DNA from 3 places in the Streptomyces sp. NPDC079167 genome. Region 3 is predicted to be linked to each of the others. Evidence: riboswitches for the same ligand, from Rfam matches in the RefSeq annotation. Region 3 holds a riboswitch; each other region holds the start of a gene.

Region 1 (5,832 bases), on a different contig from region 3:
GACTCCGGCCGTCCCCGCGGTGCACGAGTGGGCCTCGTTCCGCGAGACGGGTCATGCCCACGCCCTCGGGCAGTGTCTCCTCGGCCAGCTCGACGAGCGTGCGCGCGAGGACCATCTCGACCGCCATCCGGTCCGGCCGCTGACGCGTTACTCCGTAAGGGACCGTCAGGCGTTGCTGAGCCGGCTGAGATCGATGAAACGTACGGAACCTGTCGTCGAACGGCAGGAGTACGCCATGGGAACCGTCTGCGCGGCCATCCCGATCACTGTCGGTAGCGCCGTGGCGGCCATGGCTGTTTCTCTCCCACTGCACCAAGAAGAACGGTTGCTCCCCGCAGTCGAACAACTACGCTGCGAAGTGACCACTCTCTTGCGCTCGTTCGTGTTCTCTATCAGTATCTGAAAAATCACTCCTTGTGATCTGCTATCGCGTGCACCACGATGGCGTCAATAGGGCCATGGGGGATCATTCCTGGCCAGTTTCATCTACTGCGGGGTTGAACGATGCGCGAGTCGGTTCAAGCAGAGGTCATGATGAGCTTCCTCGTCTCCGAGGAGCTCTCCTTCCGTATTCCGGTGGAGCTCCGGTACGAGGTCAGTGATCCGTATGCGATCCGGATGACCTTCCACCTGCCAGGTGACGCCCCCGTCACCTGGGCATTCGGCCGTGAGCTGCTGCTCGACGGTCTCAACAGCCCCAGTGGTGACGGCGATGTGCACATCGGCCCGACCGAGCCCGAAGGGTTGTCGGATGTACACATCCGCCTTCAGGTCGGCGCGGACCGTGCGCTCTTCAGGGCAGGCACCGCACCTCTTGTGGCATTTCTCGACCGGACGGACAAGCTGGTGCCGTTGGGGCAGGAGCACACGCTGGGTGACTTCGACGGCAATCTGGAAGAGGCGCTGGGCCGCATCCTCGCCAAGGAGCAGAACGCCGGCTGAAGTAGGAAGACCCGGCTGACCACCGGTCACCGGTGGCCCGGGTCCATGCGTCCGGTGTCCCGGCTCACGCCTTGCGGCGTCGTCCCCTCCCGGTCCGTGCGGGTGCAGGAGCTCCGGCTTCCGCGCCGAGCCCCGTGCGGTCCGCGGAGACCACCAGGGCCGCGAGCACCGTCGTCACCGGCACCGAGGCGACCAGCCCGATCGAGCCGATCAGCGTGCGGACGATCTCCTCGGCGACCAACTCGCTGTTGGCCACCGTGCCCACGCTGCTCTCCGCGATCGAGAACAGCAACAGCAGGGGAAGCGCCGCGCCCGCGTAGGCGAGTACGAGCGTGTTGACGACCGAGGCGATGTGGTCGCGCCCGATCCGGATGCCCGCCCGGTAGAGCCTGCGTACACCCATGGTCGGGTCCGCCTGGTGCAGCTCCCAGACCGCCGATGTCTGGGTCACGGTCACGTCGTCGAGTACACCGAGCGAGCCGATGATCACACCGGCGAGCAGCAGGCCGCTCATGTCGATGTCCGGGTACAGCCCATGGATCAGGCCGGTGTTGTCATCGGTGTTCCCGGACAGGCTCGCCCAGCCGATGAAGAGCGAGCCGAGCAGCCCGATCAGCAGCAGCGAGATGAGCGTGCCGATGACGGCCACGGAGGTGCGGGCCGTCAGCCCGTGGCAGGTGTAGAGGGCGATCAGCATGATGGCGCTGGCCCCGATCACCGCCACGACCAGGGGGTTCGAACCCTGCAGGATCGCCGGGAGGATGAACAGGGTCAGCACGGCGAACGACACGGCGAGTGCGATCAGGGCCATCAGACCGCGCAGCCTGCCCACCGCGACCACCACGAGCGCGAAGATCCCGGCGAGCAGCGCCATCGGGAACGAGCGGTCGATGTCGGTCACCGAGTACTGCAGGTCCCGGGGCGCGTCAGGTGCGTACGCGACGACCACCCCCTGGCCCTCGCGCAGCTGCCGGGGCGCGTCGGGCTGGACGACCTCGACGAACGTACGGCCCTTGTCCTTGCCGGTGGTCACCTCGACCGTGGCCTTCTTGCACTCCCCCGTCTGCTCGTTGACGGCTTCGCGTCCCGACGGGGTGGAGGTGTCTCCGGTCGGCGGCACCTGCGAGGCGTTGACGTCCGCACAGTCGACCCGCACGACCTCGGTGACCTGCCCGTCCTGGGTCTGACGGTCGAAGCCGACCCCCGTGCGTTCATGGGCGGGTGCCCCGCCGGGCCAGAAGGCCACGAGGCCGACCAGGACCGCCGTGGCGAAGGGGATCAGTACGGCCGCGATGACCTTGCGCAGGTGCTTGGACACGGGTGCGGCAGGCCCGTGGCTGTGGGTGTGGCCGTGCGCATGACTCTGTGCGCTGCCTGAGGCGGGGCCGTGGGGCTCGGGGGCGCTTCCGGGGGACGTCACCCCGCGATCATCCCAAGAACCGGGGATGCCCTCTGGCCAGCACGCCAGAACGGAGGTTAGCGTGGAGGCACATTTGTACACGCGGGAGCTCGGAGCACCGGGCTGAGAGGGCGCTGACCTCCGTACATCCGTACGGGACACGCTGCGCCGACCGCCGAACCTGTTACCGGGTAATGCCGGCGTAGGGAGTAGGTCTCATGACCACAGCGGACGCACGCACGCCTGCCTCGAATCAGAACGCCCCGCATGCGGAGGGCGAAGAGGCCGGGAAGTCCATCGGCTGGCACAAGGGGTACGTCCAGGGCTCACGCCCGGATCTCCGGGTTCCGGTCCGTCAGGTGCACCTCACCAACGGCAAGGACGTGACGCTGTACGACACGTCCGGGCCGTACACCGACCCCACCACCGACACCGACGTACGCCGGGGGCTCGCCCCGCTCCGGGAGAACTGGATCATCACCCGGGGGGACACCGAGGAGTACGCGGGACGGCCCGCGCGTCCCGAGGACGACGGGCTGAAGCACACCTCGCCGAGGGGCGGTCTGCGCAACCTGGACGCGGTCTTCCCGGGCCGCCCGCGCCAGCCCCGCCGCAGCCGCGACGGGCGGCCCGTCACGCAGCTCGCGTACGCCCGCCGGGGCGAGATCACCCCAGAGATGGAGTACGTCGCGATCCGGGAGAACGTCGGACCCGAGGTCGTGCGCGAGGAGATCGCGGCGGGCCGGGCGGTCCTTCCGGCCAACGTCAACCACCCGGAGACCGAGCCGATGATCATCGGCAAGCGCTTCCTGGTGAAGGTCAACGCGAACATCGGCAACTCCGCCGTCACCTCCTCGATCGAGGAGGAGGTGGACAAGATGACGTGGGCCACCAAGTGGGGCGCCGACACGGTCATGGACCTCTCCACCGGCCGCAACATCCACACCACCCGTGAGTGGGTCCTGCGCAACTCACCGGTGCCGATCGGCACCGTCCCCCTCTACCAGGCGCTCGAGAAGGTCGACGGCCGGGCCGAGGAACTGACGTGGGAGATCTACAAGGACACCGTCATCGAGCAGGCGGAGCAGGGCGTCGACTACATGACGGTGCACGCCGGAGTGCGGCTGCCGTACGTTCCGCTGACGGCCCGTCGCAAGACCGGGATCGTTTCGCGCGGCGGGTCCATCATGGCCGCCTGGTGCCTGGCGCACCACAAGGAGTCGTTCCTCTACGAGCACTTCGAGGAGCTCTGCGAGATCCTCGCGGCGTACGACGTGACGTACTCGCTCGGTGACGGGCTGCGCCCCGGCTCCATCGCCGACGCCAACGACGAGGCCCAGTTCGCCGAACTCCGGACGCTCGGGGAGCTGAACACCGTTGCCAAGCGGTTCGGCGTCCAGACCATGATCGAGGGGCCGGGGCATGTCCCGATGCACAAGATCAAGGAGAACATCGACCTCCAGCAGGAGATCTGCGAGGAGGCGCCCTTCTACACGCTCGGCCCCCTCACCACGGACGTCGCACCGGCGTACGACCACATCACCTCGGGTATCGGCGCGGCGATGATCGCCTGGTGGGGGACGGCGATGCTCTGTTACGTCACACCCAAGGAGCACCTGGGGCTCCCCAACCGTGACGACGTGAAGACCGGTGTCATCACGTACAAGATCGCCGCTCATGCGGCGGACCTGGCCAAGGGGCACCCCGGGGCGCAGGAGTGGGACGACGCGCTGTCGGACGCCCGGTTCGAGTTCCGCTGGGAGGATCAGTTCAACCTGGCGCTCGACCCCGACACCGCGCGGGAGTTCCACGACGAGACGCTGCCGGCCGAGCCGGCGAAGACGGCCCACTTCTGCTCGATGTGCGGTCCCAAGTTCTGCTCGATGAAGATCTCCCACGACATCCGGCGCGAGCACGGTGACGAGCAGGCCGCGATCGAAGCGGGGATGGCCGAGAAGTCCAGGGAGTTCGCGGCGAGCGGCAACCGCGTGTACCTGCCTCTGGCGGAGACGGGAGGCAGGTCGGCCGGCTGACACGGCCGGCTCGGCGGCGGCGGCCGGCCGGCTGATCCGGCCGCCACGGCGGAGGAGGGGCTCGCCAGGTCACCAGTGCCGGCCGGTCCGCCTCCGCCGAGCCCATCGCGAACGGCTTGTCGTCGTCGTCCGTCACGAGATGGATGCTGCCCTCCGTCACGCCGTCACCCGGCGGGTTCGTGGGGCGGTCCGGCGTAACGCGGTGCGGCAGCGGTCGTTTGCCGGGCCGTCAGATTGCGGCGGTAGAGCATGAAGAGTGCCCACAATGGCTGGTTCGAGCTGTTCGGCACCGTCCTGTCGTGCCTTCGAGGAACTTTCGGCGTCAGTATGGACACAGCCGTGCTGCAGGTCGATGTAAGTTTCCGCGGTCGCCCGAATGGTGTTGACCGTTTCCTTATCTGTGCTTTACCTTCCGCTGTGCTTGGCCGAAATTGGTGTGCGTCCCGAACGGGGGCGCCAGGGGAGGGAAGCACAGTGAACTGGTACCTGGCTGTACTCAAGAACTACGCGGGCTTCGGCGGGCGTGCGCGCCGCAAGGAGTACTGGATGTTCGTACTCTTCAACTTCATCGTCGCGGTGGTCCTGAGCGTGCTCGGCATGGCCATCGACTCGCAGATTCCTTACATCATCTACCTGCTGGCCGTGATCATCCCGACGATAGCCGTCGTCGTGCGCCGCCTGCACGACACCGGCCGTTCCGGCTGGTGGATCCTGATCTCGTTCGTGCCGCTCGTGGGCGGCATCATCCTGCTCGTCTTCATGTGCAGCGAGGGTGCGCGCGAGGTCAACGAGTACGGCCCGAACCCGAAGCTCGCCCCGCAGGGGATCTGAGCTCCTCACCGGGTGTGATGCCCGCAGAGGCCGGAGCGGCAGCGAGCCGTTCCGGCCTCTGCCGTGCCGGGCCCCGCCGGATCACTCCGGCTGGTGCTCCGGGCCGCCGTAGTCCGGGCTGGTGAAGTCGGGACTGGTGAAGGTGGGGCGGGGGCCGGCCGAGGGGCCGTCCTCCGGTCCGGAGAAGTCCGGCCTGCTGTAGCCGATCTTGGGGATCCGGTTGGCCGAGCGGTGCGGGGTGCGCGAGGCGGGCCCCGCGGTCGGATCGGCCAGCGCGTCCCGGAGGAAGGGCAGGATTCCGCGTTCCAGCAGAGCGTGGCGCCATGCCTCCCGGGCACGCGCCACGTCCTCCGGCAGTTCCTCCTCCTCGTCCACGGCCGGCAGCGCGGTGGCGCCGTTGCGCAGGGCGGTGGCGAGGAGACCGACCGCGGCGACGAGGATGGCGGCGGCGGCGACGGCGGCGAAGAACCATCCGGCGGCGACCATGGTCCCGGCGAAGGCCGGGGCCGGGCTGAGCGCCTTCAGGGGGTAGCCGACGGCCAGGAATATCAGCGCGGCCGTACCCGCGAGGACCGGTGCAAGCACGGCGATCACCGCGAGGGTGCCGGCGCCCGTGGTGTCGGATTC
Region 2 (5,832 bases), on a different contig from region 3:
GCGGCGGTGTCCCCGCCATGGGGTTTGCCGCCGGTCAGCATCTCGTAGAGCACCACACCGCAGGCGTACACATCGGACCGGGTGTCGGCCGAGCCCTGCTCGATCTGCTCCGGAGCGAGGTACGAGACCGTGCCCAGCAGCGAGCCGGTGGTGTCCGTGGCGGTTCCCACAGCGCGTACGAGACCGAAGTCGGCGACCTTGACCCGGCCGTCGTCCCCGATCAGGACGTTCTCCGGCTTCATGTCGCGGTGGACGAAGCCCGCCCGGTGCGCGGCGCCGAGGGCGGCCAGCACCGGTTCGAGGATGTCCAGGGCCGCCCGGGGCTGCAGCGCCCCACGCTCGCGAAGGACGTCACGCAGGGTGCACCCGGCGACGTACTCCATCGCGAGGTACACGTACGCGCCCTGGGCGCCCTGGTCGAAGACGCCCACCACATTGGGGTGGGCGAGCCGGGCGACGGACTTGGCCTCGCGGATGAAGCGTTCGACGAACGCCGCGTCGGTCGCCAGCGCCGGGTGCATCACCTTGAGGGCGAGCACCCGGTCGAGCCGGGTGTCCACGGCCCGGTAGACCGTGGCCATACCGCCGACGGCGATGCGCGCATCGATGCGATAGCGGCCGTCGAGCAGCTGCCCGACAAGGGGGTCCTGGAGGGTCGTGTCCACGGGGCGAGTCTACGAGCTGCCACGGACACCTCGGATGGTCCAGGCCTCCGGCGGACCGTTCCGGTGCGGAGCCGTGACAGCGGCATGCGCGTGCTGTGACGGGGAGGACCCGGCCGGTGCACGGCTCTCAGAAGGCCGGGCGCTCCGGATCCAGCACCGCGCGGCCCTCCGTGGGCGAGGACGCCTCAGCGAAATGGCGGCGCGGGATGCGCCCCGCCCGGTACGCCAGCCGCCCGCCGTCCACCGCGTGCCGCATCGCCGCCGCCATCAGCTCGGGCTCCTGCGCCCGGGTCACCGCCGAGGCGAGCATCACAGCGGCACAGCCCAGCTCCATCGCCAGCGCCGCGTCCGAGGCCGTCCCGGCGCCGGCGTCCAGGATCACCGGGACCGTGGCCTGCTCGACGATCAGCTGGAAGTTGTGCGGGTTGCGGATGCCGAGCCCGGAACCGATGGGGGAACCGAGCGGCATGACCGCCGCGCAGCCCACGTCCTGGAGCTTGCGGGCCAGCACCGGATCGTCATTGGTGTACGGCAGGACCGTGAAGCCGTCGTCGACCAGGATCTCGGCGGCGTCCAGCAGCTCGATCGGGTCGGGCAGCAGGGTCCGCTCGTCGGCCACGACCTCCAGCTTGATCCAGTCGGTGCCCAGCGCCTCCCTGGCCAGCCTGGCCGTCAGCACGGCCTCGCCCGCGGTGAAACAGCCCGCGGTGTTCGGCAGGACCCGGATGGAGAGGCGTTCCAGGACGGAGAGCACCGAGCCCTGCACGGTCGGGTCGAGCCGGCGCATCGCCACGGTGGTGAGCTCGGTGCCCGAAGCGATCAGGGAGCGTTCCAGTACGTCGAGGCTGGGCGCCCCGCCCGTCCCCATGATCAGCCGGGACGAGAACGCGGTGGAACCGAGCGTGAGGAGGTCGTCGGACATGGTCAGCCTCCCTGGACCGCGGTGAGGACCTCGACGCGGTCGCCGTCGGCGAGCGTGGTGGCCGACCACCGACCGCGCGGCACGACGGCCTCGTTCACCGCGGCGGCTACCCCGGAGGGCGCGGTGGTCAGCCCCGCGACCAGCGTGTCCAGCGCGGTGCCGGCGGGCACGGTGCGGCCTTCCCCGTTGACGGACACGGAAACGGCCTCGGAATCGGGCACGGAAAGGGTCTCGGGCCGGGAAACGGGCACGGAACCGGGCTCGGAATCGGGTACGGACTGCGTCATACGGGCTGCTCCTGCGGCGCGGGGGCGGTTTCTTCGGGGGAGGAGGCCGGTGAGCTCTCCGGGGAGGCGGCGGCGAATCGGTGCGGCGCGAAGGGGCGGCCCAGCTCGGGCAGCTCGCCGGTGGTCAGCACATGGGCCATCACATCGCCGGTGACCGGGGTCAGCAGCACCCCGTTGCGGTGGTGCCCGGTGGCGAGATGCAGCCCCGGCAGTGCCGTGGGCCCCAGCAGCGGCGCGTTGTCCGGCGAGGCGGGCCGCAGGCCGGCCCGGGTCTCGGTCAGCGGCAGCTCCGTGATGCCGGGCATCAGCTCATGGGCGTCCCGCAGCAGCTCGTACACCCCGCCCGCGGTGACCGTGGTGTCCCAGCCCATCTCCTCCGTGGTCGCGCCGACCACCAGCTCACCGTCGGCACGCGGGACCAGATAGACCTGGCTGCCGCGCACGACCGCCCGCACCGTCCGGCTGAGGAAGGGCGCGTAGGCGGAAGGCACCCGCAACCGCAGCACCTGGCCCTTGACCGGGCGTACCGGCGGCAGGACAGCCTCGGGAACGCCCTGGAGCCGGCCGCTGAGGCTGCCGCCGGCGAGTACCACCTGGCCGGCGGCGAGCTCCGTGCCGTCCGCCAGGACCGCTCCCGTGGCCCGGCCGCCCGTGACGGAGAGCCGCTCGGCCCAGTCCCGGCGGAACACCACGCCCGCCCGCTCGCAGGCGGTGACCAGGGCCGAGGCCAGCCGCCTGGGATCCACCTGGTGGTCGCCGTCGACCCGCAGCCCGCCACGCACGCCGGGGGCGAGCATCGGTTCCAGACGGCGGCACTCGCGGCCGCTCAGCCACTCGGACTCCAGCCCCGACCGCTGCTGCAGAGCGTGCAGCTCCCGCAGATGCGCCCGGTCGTCCGAGTCCAGCGCGACGGACAGGGTGCCGCAGGCGCGGAAGCCGGTCTCCTGCCCGCTCGCCTCCTCCAGCTCGGCCACGAACGCCGGATAGCGCGCGGCCGAAGCCACGTTGAGGCCGAGCAGCGTCTGCTCGCCGTAGTGGAGTTCGGTGACGGCCGCGAGCATCCCGGCCGCGACCTGGGCCGCGCCGCCGCCCGGCGCGGGATCGGCCAGCGTGGTGCGCAGCCCGTGCAGGGCCGACCGCCACGCGGTCACCAGCCCGATGATGCCGCCTCCGACGACCAGGACGTCGGAACTGTTCGTCGAGATGCGCATGGGCGTCCAGCCCCTCCCTTCGCCGGCATGACCCGGATCAGGTTCGTACGGTCGGAGGCCGGCCAGCCTCCCTCTCAGCCCGGTACGCCCGGACTCCCGCGAGTGCCTTACGGCGGCCAGCCTAGACCCCACGCCTCGCGGCCCGTAAGGGACCGGTACCCGTGGCCCGCCCGCCGGTGGCAGACCCTAGGGTGGACAGGTGAGCCAGCAGACACAGGAACCGGCAGCGGGACAGCGGCCGAACGGGGTCGTGATCGTGGGCGCCGGCATGGCCGGAGTGCAGACGGCCGTGGCCCTGCGCGAACAGGGCTTCACCGGCCCGGTCACCCTGATCGGTGCCGAACCCCACCAGCCGTACGACAGGCCGCCCCTGTCCAAGGCGGTCCTGCTCGGCAAGGCGGAGGACTCCGCCTTCGACGTCGACTTCGAGGCCCTGGACATCACCCTGCGCCTGGGGCTCGACGTGGCCGGACTGCGTGCCGGGGCGCACGAGCTGGACACCCCGGAAGGGCCCGTCGGCTACGACGTCCTGGTCCTCGCCACCGGAGCGGAACCGGTCGCACTGCCCGGTTCCGAGGGCGTGCCCGGCGTCCATCTGCTGCGCACCCTCGACGACGCGGCACGGCTGCGGCCCGTCCTGGAGCGGCAGCACGAGGTGGTCGTCGTCGGCGCGGGCTGGATCGGCGCCGAGTTCGCCACGGCGGCCCGCGCGGCCGGGTGCGCGGTGACCGTCGTGGAGGCCGCCGGCCGGCCCCTCGCGGGCACCATGCCCGCCGAGGTCGCCGAGCCGATGGCCGCCTGGTACGCCGAGAGCGGAGCCGAACTCCTCACCGGGGCCCGGGTCGCACGTGTCGAGGAGGGCGCCGTCCACCTCACGGACGGCCGGTTGATCCCCGCCGGGGCAGTGGTCGTCGGCATCGGCGCCAGGCCCGCCACCGCGTGGCTCGCGGGCTCGGGCATCGCCCTCGGCCCCGACGGCTCGGTCACCGCGGACAGCTCGCTCCGCACGTCGCTGCCCGATGTCTACGCCGTGGGCGACTGCGCCTCCTTCCCCTCCGCCCGCTACGGGGAACGGCTGCTGGTCCACCACTGGGACAACGCCCTCCAGGGGCCGAGGACCGTGGCCGCAGCCCTCGCCGACGGCGCGGTCAGGACGTACGACCCGGTGCCCTACTTCTGGTCCGAGCAGTTCGGCCGCTTCGTGCAGTACGCCGGCCACCACGCGGGCGCCGACACACTGCTGTGGCGGGGCGACCCCGGTGACCCGTCCTGGACGGTCTGCTGGCTGCGGCAGGGGGTCCTGGTCGCCGTGCTGGCCGTCAGCAGGCCCCGCGACCTGGCGCAGGGGCGCAAGCTCGTCGAAGCGGGCGCGCGGATCGATCCGGCGCGGGCCGCCGACTCCTCCGTACCGCTGAAATCGACGGTCCTCCAGGGGTAGGCACGGTCTCGTACGCCCGGCCCGGGTACCGGCTGTCGGTCCGGGATGGCACGCTTGTCCCTGTGACCGAGATTGACGCAAAGATCGATGCTCTCGTCCCCGCATGGCTCCACCTTCCCGACATCGCGGAAATGCTCGATGTCGAGGTGACGCGCGTACGGCAGCTGGTCAAGGAAGGCCAGCTGATCGCCGTACGACGTGGTGAGAACCGGGCGCTCCAGGTGCCTGCCGCCTTCATCGACGGCAACAAGGTGGTCAAGGGCCTCGTAGGGACCCTGACGCTCCTGAGGGACGACGGCTACAACGACGAAGAGATGCTGGACTGGCTCTTCACCCCCGACCCGACCCTGCCCGGCACGCCCGCGCAGGCCCTCAGCGAGAATCGCGGTACGGAGGTGAAGCGCCGGGCCCAGGCGCTCGCCGTCTGACCGGACGACCGTGAGCGGGGTGCGGGCCGTGGCACTTCACGGGCCGCACCCCGCCGTGACCGGGTCTGCCGGCACGGCGGTCCATCGACGTACGGCGCGTTGTCGCCGCATCAGTGATCCAACGACGTACCGACGGGGGAAATCTTCATGTCCACGCCTCGCGACCAGCTCTCCGGCGCCCGGCTCTATCTGTGCACGGACGCCCGGAAGCGGCAGGGGGACCTCCCCGAGTTCCTCGACGCCGTGCTGGCCGGCGGTGTGGACATCGTGCAGCTGCGGGACAAGGGCATGGAGGCGGCCGAGGAGCTCGACCACCTCGCGGTGTTCGCCGACGCCTGCAAGCGCCACGGAGCGCTCCTCGCGGTGAACGACCGGGCCGATGTCGCCCATGCTATCGGCTCCGATGTGCTCCACCTCGGCCAGGGCGATCTTCCGGTGCCGGCCGCCCGCGCCGTCATCGGCGACGACGTGGTGATCGGCCGCTCCACCCACGCCGAGGCCGAGGTCGACGCCGCCGTCGCCGAAGCCGGCGTCGACTACTTCTGCACGGGACCCTGCTGGCCCACCCCGACCAAGCCGGGCCGGCACGCCCCGGGCCTCGGCCTGGTGCGCTACGCCGCCTCGCTCGGCACGACGCGGCCGTGGTTCGCCATCGGCGGGATCGACGCCGGCAATCTGGACGAGGTGCTGGACGCCGGCGCCCGCCGCGTCGTCGTCGTGCGGGCGATCACCGAGGCGGCGGACCCGGCCGAGGCGGCGGCATCGCTCGCACGACGCGTCCGGGCATACGCCCTCTGAGCCCGGCGGCCTCGCGCCCGGCCGGGCCGGCTGTCCGAAGGGTGGACAAAAGCCACCTCATTCCGGGCAATTCGCTCGCTCTG
Region 3 (5,832 bases):
GGAGCGGGGACGCCGCGCGCGTCAGCGGCCCCCTGTTCCGTGACGAGAAGCCGCAGGAGCCCATGTCCACCCCGCTGCCGTCGCCCCCGCCGCAGAAGAAGCGTGCGGGGCGTGATCTGCGTGCCGCCATAGGGGTCGGTCTCGGGCTCGGCGCGCTCGTGGTCGGCTCCCTGTTCATCGTGAAGGCAGTCTTCGTCGGCGTGGTCGTGCTGGCGGTGGTGGTCGGCCTCTGGGAGCTCACGTCCCGCCTCAAGGAGCGCAAGGGCATCAACGCTCCGCTCGTGCCGCTCGCCGTCGGCGGCGCCGCGATGGTGGTCGCCGGTTATGTGCGGGAGGCGGAGGGCGCCTGGGTCGCGATGGCTCTCACCGCCCTCGCGGTGCTCGTGTGGCGGATGACGGAGCCGCCCGAGGGGTACCTCAAGGACGTCACGGCGGGCGTCTTCGCCGTGTTCTACGTGCCGTTCCTGGCGACGTTCGTCGCGATGATGCTCACCGCGGACGACGGCGCCTGGCGTGTGCTGACCTTCCTCCTGCTGACCGTGGTCAGTGACACAGGCGCGTACGCCGTGGGCTGGCGGTTCGGCACCCACAAGCTGGCACCCCGCATCAGCCCCGGGAAGACCCGCGAGGGCCTGTTCGGCGCGGTCGGCTTCGCGATGGTGGCCGGCGCCCTGTGCATGGAGTTCCTGATCGACGGCGGGAGCTGGTGGCAGGGCCTGTTGATGGGCCTCGCCGTCGCCGCCAGCGCCACGCTTGGGGACCTCGGTGAGTCCATGATCAAGCGGGACCTGGGGATCAAGGACATGGGCACGCTGCTGCCCGGTCACGGCGGCATCATGGACCGGCTCGACTCGCTGCTGCCGAGCGCCCCGGTCGTCTGGCTGCTGCTGGTGCTGTTCGTCGGATCCGGCTGAGCGGAGCGACGACTTCCCGAGTGGCTCTTCGACGGGGCCCGCTGTCCACACGGACAGCGGGCCCCGTCCGTGTCTGCTCAACGACGTCGGGGAAGCTTCCAGCCGTTCTTGCGGAACCGTAGGAACAGGAACAGTCCGAACAGGACCCACACCGCCAGGAACGCCCACCTGAACCACGGAGGGCCCTCCCAGCGACCGGCGAGTTCGGCCGCGACCAACACCTCAGAAGTCATGGGCTCCGTATGCCCCCCGGCGGCAAGGACACCCGTGTGCGGGGTGAGTCGGTCACGGTGGGGTACCCGGTGGGCGACAGAGAGTGTGCCGTCGCTTTCGAGGAGGACGCCGTGCGTGCGTCGAAGCTCTGGCTCGACCGTAGTCTCGCCGCGCAAGCGGTGCTGATCTTCGTCCTCGGAGTGGGGGCGAACGCCCTGTTCCGCCGGGACGGGCACCTCGGCTGGTGGGTGATCCAGACAGCGGTCTTCACCGCCGTCGCCATCGGCATCGTGGCCGCCCAGCGTCGCAGGACCGGCCGTGCGGCCGGCATCGACCCCCGCGGGATCGCCGAGCTGAACCGCCGGATCCGGCACCGTGAGGTGCCGAGCGATCCCGAGGAGCGGGCGACCATGCAGAAACTGGTCGCCGAGCAGTTGGGGAAGATGGAGCGGGGCGGCCGGTGGCTGCCGTACTGGCTGGGCTGCATGGGCCTGATCGCGGCCGGCATGCTCGTGCTCGGAATCGTCGCCGGCTCACTGACCGCCCCGCTGATCTTCGTCGCCGGGGTGGCGGTGTTCTGCTCCTGGGGCTACTGGATGCGCCGCCGCGCCCTGGAACTCCACCGCCACATGCGGTCCGCCCTGCGGAACCACTGCTGACGCCGGCCGTGACCGCCCGGTCCTCCGGCGGACCTGAGTACCTCGGCGTGTCTGCGACACTGGAAGAACCATGCCTAAGCCCGGAGAACTCACTTTCGTCGCGCCCCGTGGAGCCAAGCGGCCGCCGCGGCACCTCGCCGACCTCACCCCCGACGAGCGCAAGGAAGCAGTCGCCGCGACCGGCGAGAAGCCCTTCCGTGCCAAGCAGCTGTCGCAGCACTACTTCACGCGGTACGCGCACGACCCGGCGGAGTGGACCAACATCCCGGCCGCCTCACGGGACAAGCTCGCCGAGGCGATGTTCCCCGACCTGATGTCGGTGATGCGTCACATCAGCTGCGACGACGACACCACCCGTAAGACGCTCTGGAAGCTGCACGACGGCACGCTCGTCGAGTCCGTCCTCATGCGCTACCCGGACCGGGTGACCATGTGCATCTCGTCACAGGCCGGCTGCGGGATGAACTGCCCGTTCTGCGCCACCGGGCAGGCGGGGCTCGACCGCAATCTGTCGACCGCCGAGATCGTGCACCAGATCGTGGACGGCATGCGGGCCCTGCGCGACGGCGAGGTCCCGGGTGGGCCTGCCCGGCTGTCCAACATCGTCTTCATGGGCATGGGCGAGCCGCTCGCCAACTACAAGCGAGTGGTCGGGGCGATCCGTCGGCTGACGGACCCGGAGCCGGACGGCCTCGGGCTGTCGCAGCGCGGGATCACCGTGTCCACGGTGGGCCTGGTGCCGGCGATGCTGCGCTTCGCCGACGAGGGCTTCAAGTGCCGCCTCGCGGTCTCGCTGCACGCCCCGGACGACGAGCTGCGCGACACCCTCGTCCCCGTGAACACCCGTTGGAAGGTCCGTGAGGTCCTGGACGCCGCGTGGGAGTACGCGGAGAAGTCGGGTCGCCGCATCTCCATCGAGTACGCGCTCATCCGTGACATCAACGACCAGGCGTGGCGGGGCGACCGGCTGGGCCGGCTGCTCAAGGGCAAGCGGGTCCACGTCAACCTCATCCCGCTGAACCCGACCCCGGGCTCGAAGTGGACCGCCTCGCGGCCCGAGGACGAGAAGGCGTTCGTCGAGGCGATCGCCGCCCATGGTGTGCCGGTGACCGTCCGGGACACCCGCGGCCAGGAGATCGACGGCGCCTGCGGGCAGCTGGCGGCGTCCGAGCGCTGAGGAGGCACCACGGACGACGGGCACTATCCGGCCGGTAGGGCGTGATCCGGCCGGTGTAGCCTGGCCGGGAAATCAACTTCATATTCCGACAGGGGAGCGCCACAGCGCTGAGAGTGCGGCACCGAGGACAGGTCGGCCGCAGACCCTCTGAACCTCGCCCGGGTCATTCCGGGTAGGAAGTTCGGACCTTACTCAAGCTGTTGCGCCCTGCCCGCTCGCCGAGCGGGCAGGGCCGCGTCTCTTCCTGGTCACCTCCAGGAGGAATTCACCATGAACACCACGACGAAGTACGCGGCGACCGCTCTCGCCGCCGCACTCGGCGTCACCGCGCTCGCGGGCTGCGGCGGCTCCGAGGACAAGGCGTCCGACGACACGGGGGCCGGCTCCAAGACCGTCACCCTCGTCAGCCATGACTCGTTCAACGCCTCGGACGCCGTCCTGAAGGCGTTCACCGCCGAGACCGGCTACAAGGTCAAGGTACTCAAGAGCGGTGACGCCGGGGCAGCGCTCAACCAGGAGATCCTGACCAAGGGCTCCCCGCGCGGCGACGTGTTCTTCGGCGCCGACAACACCCTGCTCTCCCGGGCCCTGGACAACGGCCTGTTCACACCGTACGAGGCGAAGGGCCTGGACCGCGTCTCGGCCGACACGCAGCTCGACGCGGACAAGCACCGGGTCACGCCCGTCGACACCGGCGACATCTGCGTCAACTACGACAAGAAGTACTTCGCCGACAAGAAGCTCGACCCGCCGAACTCCTTCGACGACCTGCTGAAGCCCGCGTACAAGAACCTCCTCGTCACCGAGAACGCCGCGACCTCGTCGCCCGGCCTCGGCTTCCTCCTCGGCACCGTCGCCGCCCACGGTGAGAGCGGCTACCAGGACTACTGGAAGAAGCTCAAGAGCAACGGCGTCAAGGTCGTCGACGGCTGGGAGCAGGCATACAACGAGGAGTTCTCCGGCTCCGCGGGCGGCAAGAAGGCCAAGGCCGACCGGCCGCTCGTCGTCTCGTACGCCTCCAGCCCGCCCGTCGAGGTGTTGTACGCCGATCCGAAGCCCGCCGAGGCCCCGACCGGTGTCGCCACCGGCACCTGCTTCCGCCAGATCGAGTTCGCCGGCCTGCTGGACGGCGCGAAGAACGAGGCCGGCGGCAAGGCCCTGCTGGACTTCCTGATCAGCAAGCGGTTCCAGGAGGACATGCCGCTGAACATGTTCGTGAACCCGGTGGTGAAGGACGCGAAGCTGCCGGAGCTCTTCACGAAGTTCGGTGCGGTCGTCGACAAGCCGGCGACCGTCGCTCCGGAGAAGATCGCCAAGAACCGTGAGCAGTGGGTCCAGTCGTGGTCCTCGCTCGTCGTGAAGTAGTCGCGCGGCCCCCGTGGAGGGGGAACGCGGTGCGGCTCGGCCTCATGGCCGTGCCCGTCGCGTTCTTCGCGCTGTTCTTCGCCTACCCGGTCGTCGCGATCGTCGGCCGGGGCCTGAAGACGGACGGAGCCTGGCAGTTCGGCCGGATCGGCACGGTGCTGAGCCGGCCGGACATCATCGACGTCCTCTGGTTCACCACCTGGCAGGCCCTCGCCTCGACCGCTCTCACCCTGCTGATCGCGCTGCCCGGCGCCTATGTCTTCGCCCGCTTCGACTTCCCCGGCAAACAACTGCTGCGTGCCCTCGTGACCGTGCCGTTCGTCCTGCCCACCGTCGTCGTGGGCACGGCGTTCCTGGCGCTGCTGGGACGCGGCGGGTTCCTCGACGAGCTCTGGGGAATCCGCCTCGACACGACCGTGTGGGCGATCCTGCTCGCCCATGTGTTCTTCAACTACGCGGTCGTCGTACGGACCGTCGGCGGCCTGTGGTCCCAGATGGACCCCCGCCAGGAGGAGGCCGCCCGGGTGCTCGGGGCCGGCCGCCTCGCCGTCTGGCGGCGCGTGACCCTGCCCGCGCTCGCCCCGGCCGTGGCCGCGGCGGCCCTGATGGTCTTCCTCTTCACCTTCACCTCCTTCGGGGTCGTCCAGATCCTCGGCGGCCCGGCCTACTCCACGCTGGAGGTGGAGATCTACCGGCAGACCGCGCAGCTGCTCGACCTGCCGACGGCCGCCGTACTGACGCTGGTGCAGTTCGCCGCGGTCGGCGGGATCCTCGCCGTCCACACGTGGACCGTACGGCGCCGTGAGACCGCGCTGAAGCTCGTCGATCCGGCGCAGACCTCCCGCCGCCCGCACGGAGCAGGGCAGTGGGCGCTGCTCGGCGGGGTGCTGCTGACCGTCCTGCTGCTGATCGTGGTGCCGCTCGGCGTACTGGTGGAACGCTCCCTGGACACCTCGGGCGGCTACGGCTTCGGCTTCTACCGCGCGCTGCAGTCGGCCGACGCGAGCGGCTCCACCTTCCTGGTCCCGCCGCTCGACGCCATCGGCAACTCCCTGCGTTACGCGCTGGTCGCGACGCTGATCGCCCTCGTGGTCGGGGGTCTCGCCGCGGCTGCACTGACCAGAAGGGCAGGCCCGCTGGTACGCGGTTTCGACGCCCTGCTGATGCTTCCGCTCGGAGTGTCGGCGGTCACCGTCGGCTTCGGCTTCCTGATCACGCTCGACAAGCCGCCGCTCGATCTGCGTACGTCCTGGATCCTCGTGCCGCTCGCCCAGGCACTGGTGGGCGTCCCCTTCGTCGTACGGACCATGCTGCCCGTCCTGCGCGCGGTGGACGACCGGCTGCGGGAGGCCGCGGCGGTGCTCGGCGCGTCGCCGCTGCGGGCCTGGCGGGAGGTCGACCTGCCGCTGGTGCGGCGGGCGGTGCTGGTGGCGGCGGGCTTCGCCTTCGCCGTGTCGCTCGGTGAGTTCGGCGCGACCGTGTTCATCGCACGCCCCGACAACCC

What was found. Region 3 has a riboswitch for thiamine pyrophosphate ahead of AB0P41_RS26140 (thiamine ABC transporter substrate-binding protein). Riboswitches for the same ligand answer to the same signal wherever they lie in the genome.
Region 1: it holds a riboswitch for thiamine pyrophosphate, as region 3 does, so the genes downstream of both, thiC (phosphomethylpyrimidine synthase ThiC) here and AB0P41_RS26140 (thiamine ABC transporter substrate-binding protein) in region 3, are expected to answer to the same signal.
Region 2: it holds a riboswitch for thiamine pyrophosphate, as region 3 does, so the genes downstream of both, thiO (glycine oxidase ThiO) here and AB0P41_RS26140 (thiamine ABC transporter substrate-binding protein) in region 3, are expected to answer to the same signal.

The regions. Positions count from the first base shown of each region.
Region 1 covers NZ_JBFBLO010000003.1:287,016-292,847, forward strand. The annotation lists gene AB0P41_RS08955 (helix-turn-helix domain-containing protein) at 1-403, shown strand, start outside; gene AB0P41_RS08960 (SsgA family sporulation/cell division regulator) at 505-942, shown strand; gene AB0P41_RS08965 (YibE/F family protein) at 1,007-2,362, opposite strand; TPP riboswitch at 2,434-2,567, shown strand; gene thiC (phosphomethylpyrimidine synthase ThiC) at 2,560-4,374, shown strand; gene AB0P41_RS08975 (DUF805 domain-containing protein) at 4,849-5,205, shown strand; gene AB0P41_RS08980 (hypothetical protein) at 5,287-5,832, opposite strand, start outside.
Region 2 covers NZ_JBFBLO010000001.1:9,780-15,611, reverse strand. The annotation lists gene pknB (Stk1 family PASTA domain-containing Ser/Thr kinase) at 1-665, opposite strand, end outside; gene AB0P41_RS00075 (thiazole synthase) at 793-1,587, opposite strand; gene thiS (sulfur carrier protein ThiS) at 1,590-1,874, opposite strand; gene thiO (glycine oxidase ThiO) at 1,871-3,085, opposite strand; TPP riboswitch at 3,083-3,195, opposite strand; gene AB0P41_RS00060 (FAD-dependent oxidoreductase) at 3,285-4,523, shown strand; gene AB0P41_RS00055 (Rv2175c family DNA-binding protein) at 4,586-4,951, shown strand; gene thiE (thiamine phosphate synthase) at 5,099-5,749, shown strand.
Region 3 covers NZ_JBFBLO010000013.1:109,705-115,536, reverse strand. The annotation lists gene AB0P41_RS26155 (phosphatidate cytidylyltransferase) at 1-914, shown strand, start outside; gene AB0P41_RS26150 (hypothetical protein) at 1,259-1,786, shown strand; gene rlmN (23S rRNA (adenine(2503)-C(2))-methyltransferase RlmN) at 1,857-2,963, shown strand; TPP riboswitch at 3,044-3,160, shown strand; gene AB0P41_RS26140 (thiamine ABC transporter substrate-binding protein) at 3,234-4,328, shown strand; gene AB0P41_RS26135 (iron ABC transporter permease) at 4,373-5,832, shown strand, end outside.